DNA from 3 places in the Enterococcus sp. BWT-B8 genome. Region 1 is predicted to be linked to each of the others. Evidence: predicted binding sites of a transcription regulator. Region 1 holds the regulator's gene; each other region holds the start of a gene.
What was found. The regulator CtsR, encoded in region 1, represses protease genes until heat stress. The targets are predictions, from matches to a motif close to TTGGTCAAAAAAGGTCAAANA.
Positions count from the first base shown of each region.

Region 1 (3,288 bases):
GCAGAGTCTTTTTCAATATACTTCTGATACTCATCTAATGTTGTTGCCCCAATTGTCTGTAATTCTCCACGAGCTAAAGCAGGTTTTAAGATGTTAGATGCATCAATTGCTCCTTCTGCTCCTCCGGCACCAATCAAGGTATGCAGCTCATCAATAAATAGAATAACCTGACCATCCTGATAGATTTCATCAATTACTTTTTTCAGTCGATCTTCAAATTCACCGCGATATTTTGTTCCAGCTACCAGTGCGCCCATATCAAGCATCATCAGTCGTTTATCCTGCATCGTCTGAGGAACTTCCCCGTTCACAATTTTTTGAGCTAATCCTTCTGCAATTGCCGTTTTACCAACTCCGGGCTCACCGACCAGCACTGGATTGTTTTTTGTACGTCGACTCAAAATCTGAATAAGCCTTCTCACTTCACTTGATCGCCCAACAACTGGGTCAAGAGTGTTTTCTCTCGCCAGCTTCGTTAAATCTCTCGCCAATGAATCAAGAGTCGGAGTTCCGCCTTTTTGAACCGATCCGCCTTTTTGATTTTTTCGCTTGTTGCCGGACATGGCCATCTGCGGATCATTGATTCCGATTTTTTTCATCAGCAGCTGGCGAATTTTAACCAGACTTAAGCCTAGATTTACCAGAATTCGTGAAGCTAGAATATCTTCATCTCTTAACAAACCCAGCAGTAAATGCTCCGTACCAATATTTGGAGCACCCAACCGCTTTGCTTCTTCACCTGAGTAAGCAAAAATTTGTTTTGAACGAGGAGAATAAGGTAAATAGATACCTTTGGGATAAGATTTTACAACCCCATAACCTACCAGATGTTCAATTTCTTCTCTCACTTCATTTTTATCAACATTTAACTGGCGCAGTGTTTTTCCTGCAATTCCATTCGATTCAATGATCAACGCCAACAGCAAATGCTCTGAACCTACCGACTGATGCCGAAAATATTTTGCTTCTTCCTGTGCAATAGCTAAAACAGCCTTGGCACTTTCTGTAAATAACTCATCCATAGTTTATTCCTCCTCATAGCTCAGACGTTCTAAAAAAGAACACATTAACTGAGCCCGTAAAAATTCTTCATTTGCACCAAATTTTCCCAGCACATTTTTTCCTAAAGCGGCAAGCATAATATTTCCTTCCCGTTTTGTAATAACTTCTTCCTCATATAATTTCTGCACAAAAGTCAGTGCATCTTTCTCTGACAGCTGATCACCGATAAATTTTTCAATCTGATCCAACAGTTGTGTACTGTCTGACAAATGAACCTTAGCAATCCGAATATATCCGCCTCCGCCCCGCTTACTTTCAACCGCATAACCACGCTGAATCGTAAAACGAGTGTTTATTACATAATTTATCTGGGAGGGAACACAGTTAAACAAGTTAGCCATTTCTGCACGACGAATTTCAATTTTATTGCTTTCCTCTAAAATCTTTTTCAAATACGCCTCAATCAAATCAGAAGTGTTCTGATTATTCATCATATCCATCCTTCTCCCTTGACTATTACTGACCATAATTATATCGAATTTGAAACAGTAAATAAAGAAGAAAGCTTATACTTTACTGAAAATAAAGCTTTTCCTGACAAATTATTTTCTCTGTTGACTGTGGAGTTTACTTCAATGTTATGATAAATGCAAGGAGGATTTACTATGAAGACTATGTGGACAATTAATGAAGCGGCTAAAATGACTCATTTATCAAAGGACACAATCCGTTACTACGAAAAAGAAAAACTGATTTTTCCTGAAAGAAAAGATAATAATTACAGATTCTACTCCCAAAATGATTTGTTAAAATTAAAATACATTGTTGTTATGAAATACGCTCATTTCTCACTAAAAGAAATCAAAGCCTTTCTAATTCTTTTTGATCAGGAGCTATCAGAAGCATGCAACTTGGAAGGTCAGAAGCTTCTAAAAAAGAAAATCACTGATCTGGAAAAAACCATTGTACATTATCAGTCAATTCTGGATCTTTTAAAACAGATTCCTTATCCGGAAAATTTTCAGGAGCTACTCAAGTATTGGCAAAAGAACAATGCTGTTCATTTTTTAGATCATTTTATTGAGGTTGTTTTTGAAGAGATTAAGGAGGAAGCTGATGAAAATTATTAGGTACCCGCAGACATACTCACTTCAACTGATTACTATGCCCAGGATATTTCCAATAAACTGTTATATTATCCTGGAAAACGATTTCTGCACACTGATTGACTGCAGCAAAAACGGACAAGCGAAGTCCATCATTAAAGCCATTGAAGAAACCAATTTGCCATTAAAATACATCGTCATTACCCATGCTCACTCGGATCATACGGGGGACCTCACCAAAATAAAAGATCATTTCCCCCAAGCAAAAATATGTATTGGCAGAAAAGAATTTGAGGATAGTTCTAATCATGTAAAAAATATAAATATGCCGGTTCAGCCAGATCTTCTGCTGGATGAATGCAGCAGCATCGGCTCTTTGTCAATATATGAAACACCCGGTCATACTAACGGTTCTATCTCTTTAATTGATAGACGAAATGATTCTGCCTATGTTGGGGACCTTCTTCAGACAAGGGGAGGACTGGCAATTTCAGGTGATACACGCTGGCTCTTTCCATTCCCTGCGTTGGCAACGAACAATAGAAAGGAAGCAATTCAATCTGTAAAAAAATTAACCCAACAGACTCAGCTGAAACAAATTTTTTGCGGACACGGAGCAGCGGTTACTTATAATGAAGCGATATTCGAATCGATTATTCAGCGGGCAGAAAACAACCTGTAATTTGGCTTTTTTTAAACTAACAATATGAAAGGATTTAGCCTCTGAACAAGAAAAATATAAGGAGAGATTGTGGCATTCATATGTCCTGAACCCTTAAGAGCGAATAAACAGTCTTCCAGTCTTTATATTAATGGCTTCTCTTTCTGGAATGAATACTCGCTAATTCATTTGACTATCATACGTATATCCTTCTACTAAAAAATCTGACAAAAGTGGAACTGACAACTTGAGGCGAACAATAACTGCTTCGAGGATCAGAACGGAATCCTTCAAGGGACTGTGACAAAAGTATGTCTGAGATCCTTAAAACCGAATAAACGGTGTTCCAGTCTTTGTATGATTCGAGCATTCGAAGAAGCGTAGGAGCAAGTTCATACATGCCCCCCAGACATGCTTCGAGGATCGGAACGAAGTCCTTCAATTCTTAATGGCTTTGCCATTTAGAAAGTGATGAGATCAGAACGAAGTATAGTGCAGTGAAAAATATAGACATGGAAG
Region 1 covers NZ_JAJDJV010000012.1:5,748-9,035, reverse strand. Annotated here, with positions in the region: gene LI951_RS11395 (ATP-dependent Clp protease ATP-binding subunit) at 1-1,022, opposite strand, end outside; gene LI951_RS11390 (CtsR family transcriptional regulator) at 1,026-1,493, opposite strand; gene LI951_RS11385 (MerR family transcriptional regulator) at 1,668-2,132, shown strand; gene LI951_RS11380 (MBL fold metallo-hydrolase) at 2,119-2,790, shown strand.

Region 2 (3,288 bases), on a different contig from region 1:
TTCTACGTACTTTTTCTGTCAGCTGACCAGCTTCTTCATAGCCTACATAGCCAGGAGGGGAACCAATTAGTTTCGCCACACTGTGTTTTTCCATATATTCACTCATATCGAAACGAATCATGGTATCTTCCGAACCAAATAGTTCAAATGCCAGCTGTTTAGCCAGTTCAGTTTTACCGACACCTGTTGGTCCGACAAACAGAAATGAGCCGATTGGGCGGTTCTTTTTGCCGAGACCGACCCGATTTCTTCGAATTGCTTTAGCAACTTTATCCACAGCGTCATCTTGCCCGATTACATTGGCTTTTAGATCTTCTGCCAGATTTTTCAACTGTGTCTGTTCCTTTTCTTTCAATTCGCCGACAGGAATACCTGTACGCTGCTCCACAATTGCTTCAATGATCTTTTCATCGATGACAGGTGTTTCTTCGTCACTGACCTGTTTTTCTTTCATCCGCTGCAGCTTATTGATTTGATCACGGTAATAGGCTGCTTTTTCAAAGTCTTCTTCTGCAGATGCCTGTTGTTTTTGTTGTTCGGCTTCTGCCAGCTTCTTCTCAATTGTTTTTGGATCAGCAATTTGAATAGTCAAATTCATTTTTGATCCGGATTCATCCAGCAGATCAATTGCTTTATCCGGCAGGAAACGATCCTGAATGTAACGGTTGGAAAGATAGGCTGCTGCTTTGATCGCTTCATCTGTGTATTTTACGTGATGATAATCTTCATAGCGTTTTTGCAGTCCCTGTAATATTGCAATGGTTTCTTCAACAGAAGGCTCATCAACACGAACCGGCTGCATCCGACGTTCAAGGGCAGCATCTTTTTCAATAATGCGGTACTCGCTTAAAGTTGTTGCACCAACCATTTGAAGTTCTCCGCGAGCCAGAGCTGGTTTTAAAATATTCCCTGCATCCATGTTTCCATCCCCGGCAGCACCTGCACCGACAAGCTCGTGAACTTCATCGATGAACAGAATAATATTTTCAGCCGTTTTAATTTCTTCGACCAATTTTTGAATCCGTTCTTCAAATTGTCCTCGGATACCGGTTCCCTGAACAAGAGATGCGACATCAAGTCGAATGACTTCCTTTTCAAGAAGCTTTTGAGGGACATCTCCGTCAACAATCTTTTGAGCGAGACCTTCAACTACGGCTGTTTTACCAACACCGGGTTCACCGATCAGAACGGGGTTGTTTTTTGTTCTTCTATTTAAAATTTCTATCACGCGTTTAATTTCTTTATCACGCCCGATAACAGGATCAATATCTCCGTTTCTGGCAGCTTCGGTAATATTAATGCCGTATTCACCCAGCAGACCTTCTGCCTGTCCGGGTCTTTCAGGAGGCTGTCCGTTAAAACCATTTCCTCCGCCGAACTGTGCAGGTGGAATTTGTTGACCTGGTTGATCATTTTGCTGCATTTGACGGGACAGTGAACGATATAAATCATCCAAGCTTCCAAAACCAAAGGGGTCTTGTGACATCGTTGGAGAAGAATTATTTGACTGAGATTTTAATTTCTGATAACAGCTTTGACAATAGTCCAGCTGCTTTCTTTGACCATTGACATTGGCGTATAGGTGAATTGTGGCTTCATTTTGATTACAGTTTTGACAAATCATCTGCTATAACACGTCCTTTCACTTCGTAAGACTAAAATAAAGTCTGCTGAAAAGGTCAAAATAGAAACTGACCTTTATTGACCTTTGAAGATATTATAGCATGTTTGCTCACAGAATCAAGTAATTTAACTCAAAAAATGTAATGAAATCAAGACATATTTTCAGCTTGTTAAAGCAATTAGCTTAGACAAAAAATGGAGTTTCAATTAAAATGGAAGCAGTGGAAAAAAGGAGGGATGTTTTCGATGTTTGAAAATCCATTTGAAGAAAAAATTCAACAGCTGAAGGTCGGAGAGATCGTTGAAATTGTTGTTGAAAAAAATGATTTCGACCTTTTCAGGGAAGCGTGGAAGATTCTTCCTGATCGAACAAGAATCGTAGGTGAAGCGGGACTGAATGGAAGAATTATTTACCGATTAACAGATTAATTGAAAAGGTTTCCGCAATTCCTTAAAAAATCGGCAAAAACAGTTGTAACAAGGTAAAAAAAATGGTAATCTTAAAAATTGAAAGGGTTGTTTCCAGACAGTGATTCTATCACTGGAGCCCCCTAACATTAAAATATTTTACTTACGAAGGAGACCGATTCATATGGAAAAGAAAGATTTTCACGTTGTAGCAGAAACAGGGATTCATGCTCGTCCAGCTACATTATTAGTACAAACTGCAAGTAAATTCAACTCTGATATTAATTTAGAGTACAAAGGTAAATCAGTTAACCTTAAATCAATCATGGGTGTTATGTCTCTTGGTGTTGGTCAGGGCTCTGATGTTACAATTTCTGTAGATGGTGTTGACGAAGCAGAAGCAATGGCTGCTATTGTTGATACTATGAAAAAAGAAGGATTGTCAGAATAATGTCTGAGATGTTAAAGGGGATTGCCGCAAGTGATGGTGTTGCAATTGCTAAGGCCTATCTTCTTGTTCAACCAGACTTGTCATTTAAAAAGGTATCTGTAGAGGATACTGCAGCAGAAGAAAAACGTTTGGATGATGCTTTGGCAGAGTCTGCAACGGAACTTCAAGCTATCAGAGAAAAGGCAGCAAAAAGTCTTGGTGAAGAAGAAGCACAGGTTTTTGATGCACACTTAATGGTTTTAGCTGATCCGGAAATGATTGGACAGATTAAACAAAATATTCAAGACAACACAGTAAATGCTGAAGCAGCTTTAAAAGAAGTTACTGATATGTATATCGGTATGTTCGAAGCAATGGATGACAATGCATACATGCAGGAACGTGCTGCGGATATTCGTGACGTAGCTAAACGTGTGCTGGCGCATTTGCTGAACGTAACATTGCCGAATCCTTCAATGATTAACGAAGAAGTAATCGTTGTTGCGCATGATTTAACTCCAAGTGATACAGCTCAGCTGGATAGAACGTATGTAAAAGCTTTTGTTACTGATATTGGCGGACGTACTTCTCACTCAGCGATTATGGCTCGCTCACTTGAAATTCCTGCAATTGTAGGAACAATGGAAATCACCGGCAAAGTAAAAGCAGGAGATATTCTGGCAGTTAACGGTATTGACGGAGATGTGATTATTCACCCTTCTGATGCTGAAAAAGCTGACTTTGAAGCAAAAGGAAAGGCATATGCTGATCTGAAAGCTGAATGGGAAAAGCTGAAAAATACAAAAACTGAAACTGCTGACGGCAAA
Region 2 covers NZ_JAJDJV010000008.1:142,184-145,471, forward strand. Annotated here, with positions in the region: gene LI951_RS09425 (ATP-dependent Clp protease ATP-binding subunit) at 1-1,624, opposite strand, end outside; gene LI951_RS09430 (hypothetical protein) at 1,870-2,052, shown strand; gene LI951_RS09435 (phosphocarrier protein HPr) at 2,216-2,482, shown strand; gene ptsP (phosphoenolpyruvate--protein phosphotransferase) at 2,482-3,288, shown strand, end outside.
Region 2: a site for CtsR is predicted at 1,689-1,709, ahead of LI951_RS09425 (ATP-dependent Clp protease ATP-binding subunit). Genes of this name have one in related genera too.

Region 3 (3,288 bases), on a different contig from region 1:
TTCGTAAACGAGTTAGTGCAATGACGATGCCCAAAGACATTCGAGAAGCTACCTTCAGCAAATTTGACCGCTCATCCAGTGGTCGCTTTGAAGCGCTGAGTGAAGCAACGAAATTCATTGACGCATATATTGCTAAACCTAAGGATTTTCATAAGGGACTGTATTTACAGGGAACTTTTGGTGTAGGAAAATCCTATCTGCTGGGAGCTGTTGCTAACGATTTAGCTAGAGACGGATTTTTAACGACAATTATTCATTTCCCTACATTTACAGTAGAGATGAAACAGGCAATTGCCAAAGATCTGGTAGGTGAGAAACTGGATGCGGTCAAGAAAGCTCCGGTACTGATGATCGATGACATAGGAGCCGAATCAATGACCAGCTGGATCAGAGATGATATACTAAGTGTTATTCTTCAATATAGAATGCAAGAGCAGCTGGTAACGTTTTTTTCTTCAAATCTGAGTATGAAAGCTTTGGAAGAGCATTTAACGATTTCTCAAAGAGGAGAGCAGGAGCCATTGAAGGCGAAACGGTTAATGGAACGCATCCGCTATCTGGCAAAAGAAATCAGCATGAGCGGACAGGATCGGAGAAATGGCTGATCTATATGAGATAAAATTTTAATCTCATTATTTAATAATGAATGGTATGTAATGATACAGAGAGTTTATGATAATTGTTTCTAGACTTTCTGTTTTTTTATTATTCATTAATTTTTCCTAATGTTGCTCCTTGTTAGTTTACAGAGAGAAAAAAAACTTTTAAACTAAATGTGGTTTAATAAATATTTTTTGGAGGGATTGGAATGAAAAAAGTTAAAATGATACTTTTAGCAGCCGTATCTATTTTCATATTGGGTGCCTGCGGATCAGGCAATAATACTTCCAACGAAAGCAGTGAGAGCAGTGTGGCGAAAGAGGAATCAACGAGTCAGACCGGAGAGCAATCATGGTCAGGAAGCTCCGACAGTCAGTGGAGTTCGTTAGTTTCTGTATTTACTGGTGTATTGAGTGAAGATGCAGAAGCCGCTGAGCATGATGGGGCAATTCGTCTCGTACTGAATTCAGTTGAAGCTGTCGACGATCCTGAAGTGTTTTTGCCTATGATGGAAACGGACGGTGTAATTTTAAATGTTTCTGAAGATCAGTTGGCAGAAGGTTTAACGCTGGATCAATTAAAGAGTGGAGATAAAGTTCAGTTTACTCTGACAGGGATGCCGGCAATGACCGCGTCTATTCCTCCACAAGTAGCAGGAAATGCAGTGAAAATTATTGAGAAGGTTAATTAACAAATTTGCGGTAATTATAATAAGTTAATAGGGAAATATAAATCAGAATCGGCAGAAAAACTGCCTGGTTCTGTTTTTTTTGGAAAGAAATGCTTTTTTGTCCTAAAAAATGACAATAGGTTCATACTGAAGGTGGATTTTTTTAGTGATTGTCTGCTGCTGTATTGATTGGCAGTGAAAAATAAAAAGTGGTTGTAACGATAAATATAATGTTTGACCTTTGTTGACCAATTAATTATAATTTAGTTATGAGTATTCGATATCTTTGTATTTTGTGAACAGAAGTTTCATAATTAGTACAAGAATGTTTTTATAGAAAACTATATTTTTTAGGAGGGAATACAGTATGAATATTGAAAAAATGACTACTACATTACAGGAAGCAATTGCAGAAGCACAGAAAATCGCAGTAACAAGACGTCATCAGGAAATTGATATTGCACATTTATGGAAAATATTTTTACAGCCAAATCATTTTGGCAGGAATTTTTATACAGATGCCGGAGTTGATATAGAAGCCTTTGAAAGAGAAATTGATAAAGCACTGGATGAATATCCAAGTGTTCAGGGAGGAAATGTTCAATATGGTCAAAGCATGAGTCGAAATCTGTTCAATTTATTAAATGAAGCAGATAAACTACGTGAATCTTTTCAGGATGAATACTTGTCAACAGAAATTGTCGTTCTGGCTTTGATGAAATTGAAAAATTACCGATTGACAAAATATTTAGTCAGTCAGGGGATTACGGAGAAGGAATTGCGTGCGAACATAGAAAATATTCGGGCAGGTGAACGAGTGACTTCTCAAAATCAGGAAGAGCAGTATAAAGCACTGGAAAAATATGGAGTGGATTTAGTTCAGCAGGTTAGAAGCGGGAAAATGGACCCGATTATTGGTCGTGATGAAGAAATTCGAGATGTCATTCGAATCTTGTCAAGAAAAACTAAAAATAATCCAGTTTTGATTGGTGAGCCCGGAGTTGGTAAAACGGCCATTGTCGAGGGGCTTGCACAACGGATCGTGCGTAGAGATGTACCGGAGAACCTAAAAGACAAAACGATTTTTTCTTTAGATATGGGTGCATTAATTGCCGGAGCAAAATTTCGGGGTGAATTTGAAGAGCGTCTTAAAGGTGTATTGAAAGAAGTCAAAAAAAGTGATGGCCGGATTATTCTGTTCATTGACGAGATTCATAATATTGTCGGAGCAGGAAAAACGGAAGGCAGTATGGATGCTGGTAATCTGTTAAAACCGATGCTGGCCAGAGGAGAGCTGCATCTGATCGGTGCAACAACATTGGATGAATACCGTCAGTATATGGAAAAGGATAAGGCTCTCGAGCGTCGTTTCCAAAAAGTTTTGGTGAAAGAACCGACAGTGGAGGATACGATCAGTATTTTACGTGGATTGAAAGAGCGATTTGAAATTCACCATGGTGTAAATATCCATGATAATGCTTTGGTTGCTGCGGCTGCATTATCTGATCGCTATATCACAGACCGCTTTTTACCGGATAAAGCAATCGATTTGGTTGATGAGGCTAGTGCAACGATTCGTGTAGAAATGAATTCTATGCCAACTGAACTGGATCAGGTGACCCGCCGATTAATGCAATTGGAAATTGAAGAGGCAGCCCTAAAAAAAGAATCAGATGATGCCAGCAAGAAACGATTGGCAAATCTTCAAGAAGAACTGGCAGAGCTTAGAGAAGAAGCTAACAACATGAAGCTGCAGTGGGAGACTGAAAAGGAAGAAGTAAATGCAGTCAGCAACAAACGGGCTGAAATCGATAAAGCCAAACACGAGCTGGAAGATGCTGAAAATAATTATGATCTGGAGCGTGCAGCAGTTCTTCGCCATGGAACAATTCCTGAGCTTGAAAAGGAATTGAAAAATCTGGAGAAAAAGAACGATGATAGTAATATAAAGATGGTGCAGGAATCTGTTACAGATCATGAAATTGCACAGGTTGTCGGACGCTTAACAGGAATTCCTG
Region 3 covers NZ_JAJDJV010000001.1:570,487-573,774, reverse strand. Annotated here, with positions in the region: gene dnaI (primosomal protein DnaI) at 1-605, shown strand, start outside; gene LI951_RS02585 (hypothetical protein) at 809-1,291, shown strand; gene clpB (ATP-dependent chaperone ClpB) at 1,638-3,288, shown strand, end outside.
Region 3: a site for CtsR is predicted at 1,502-1,522, ahead of clpB (ATP-dependent chaperone ClpB). Genes of this name have one in related genera too.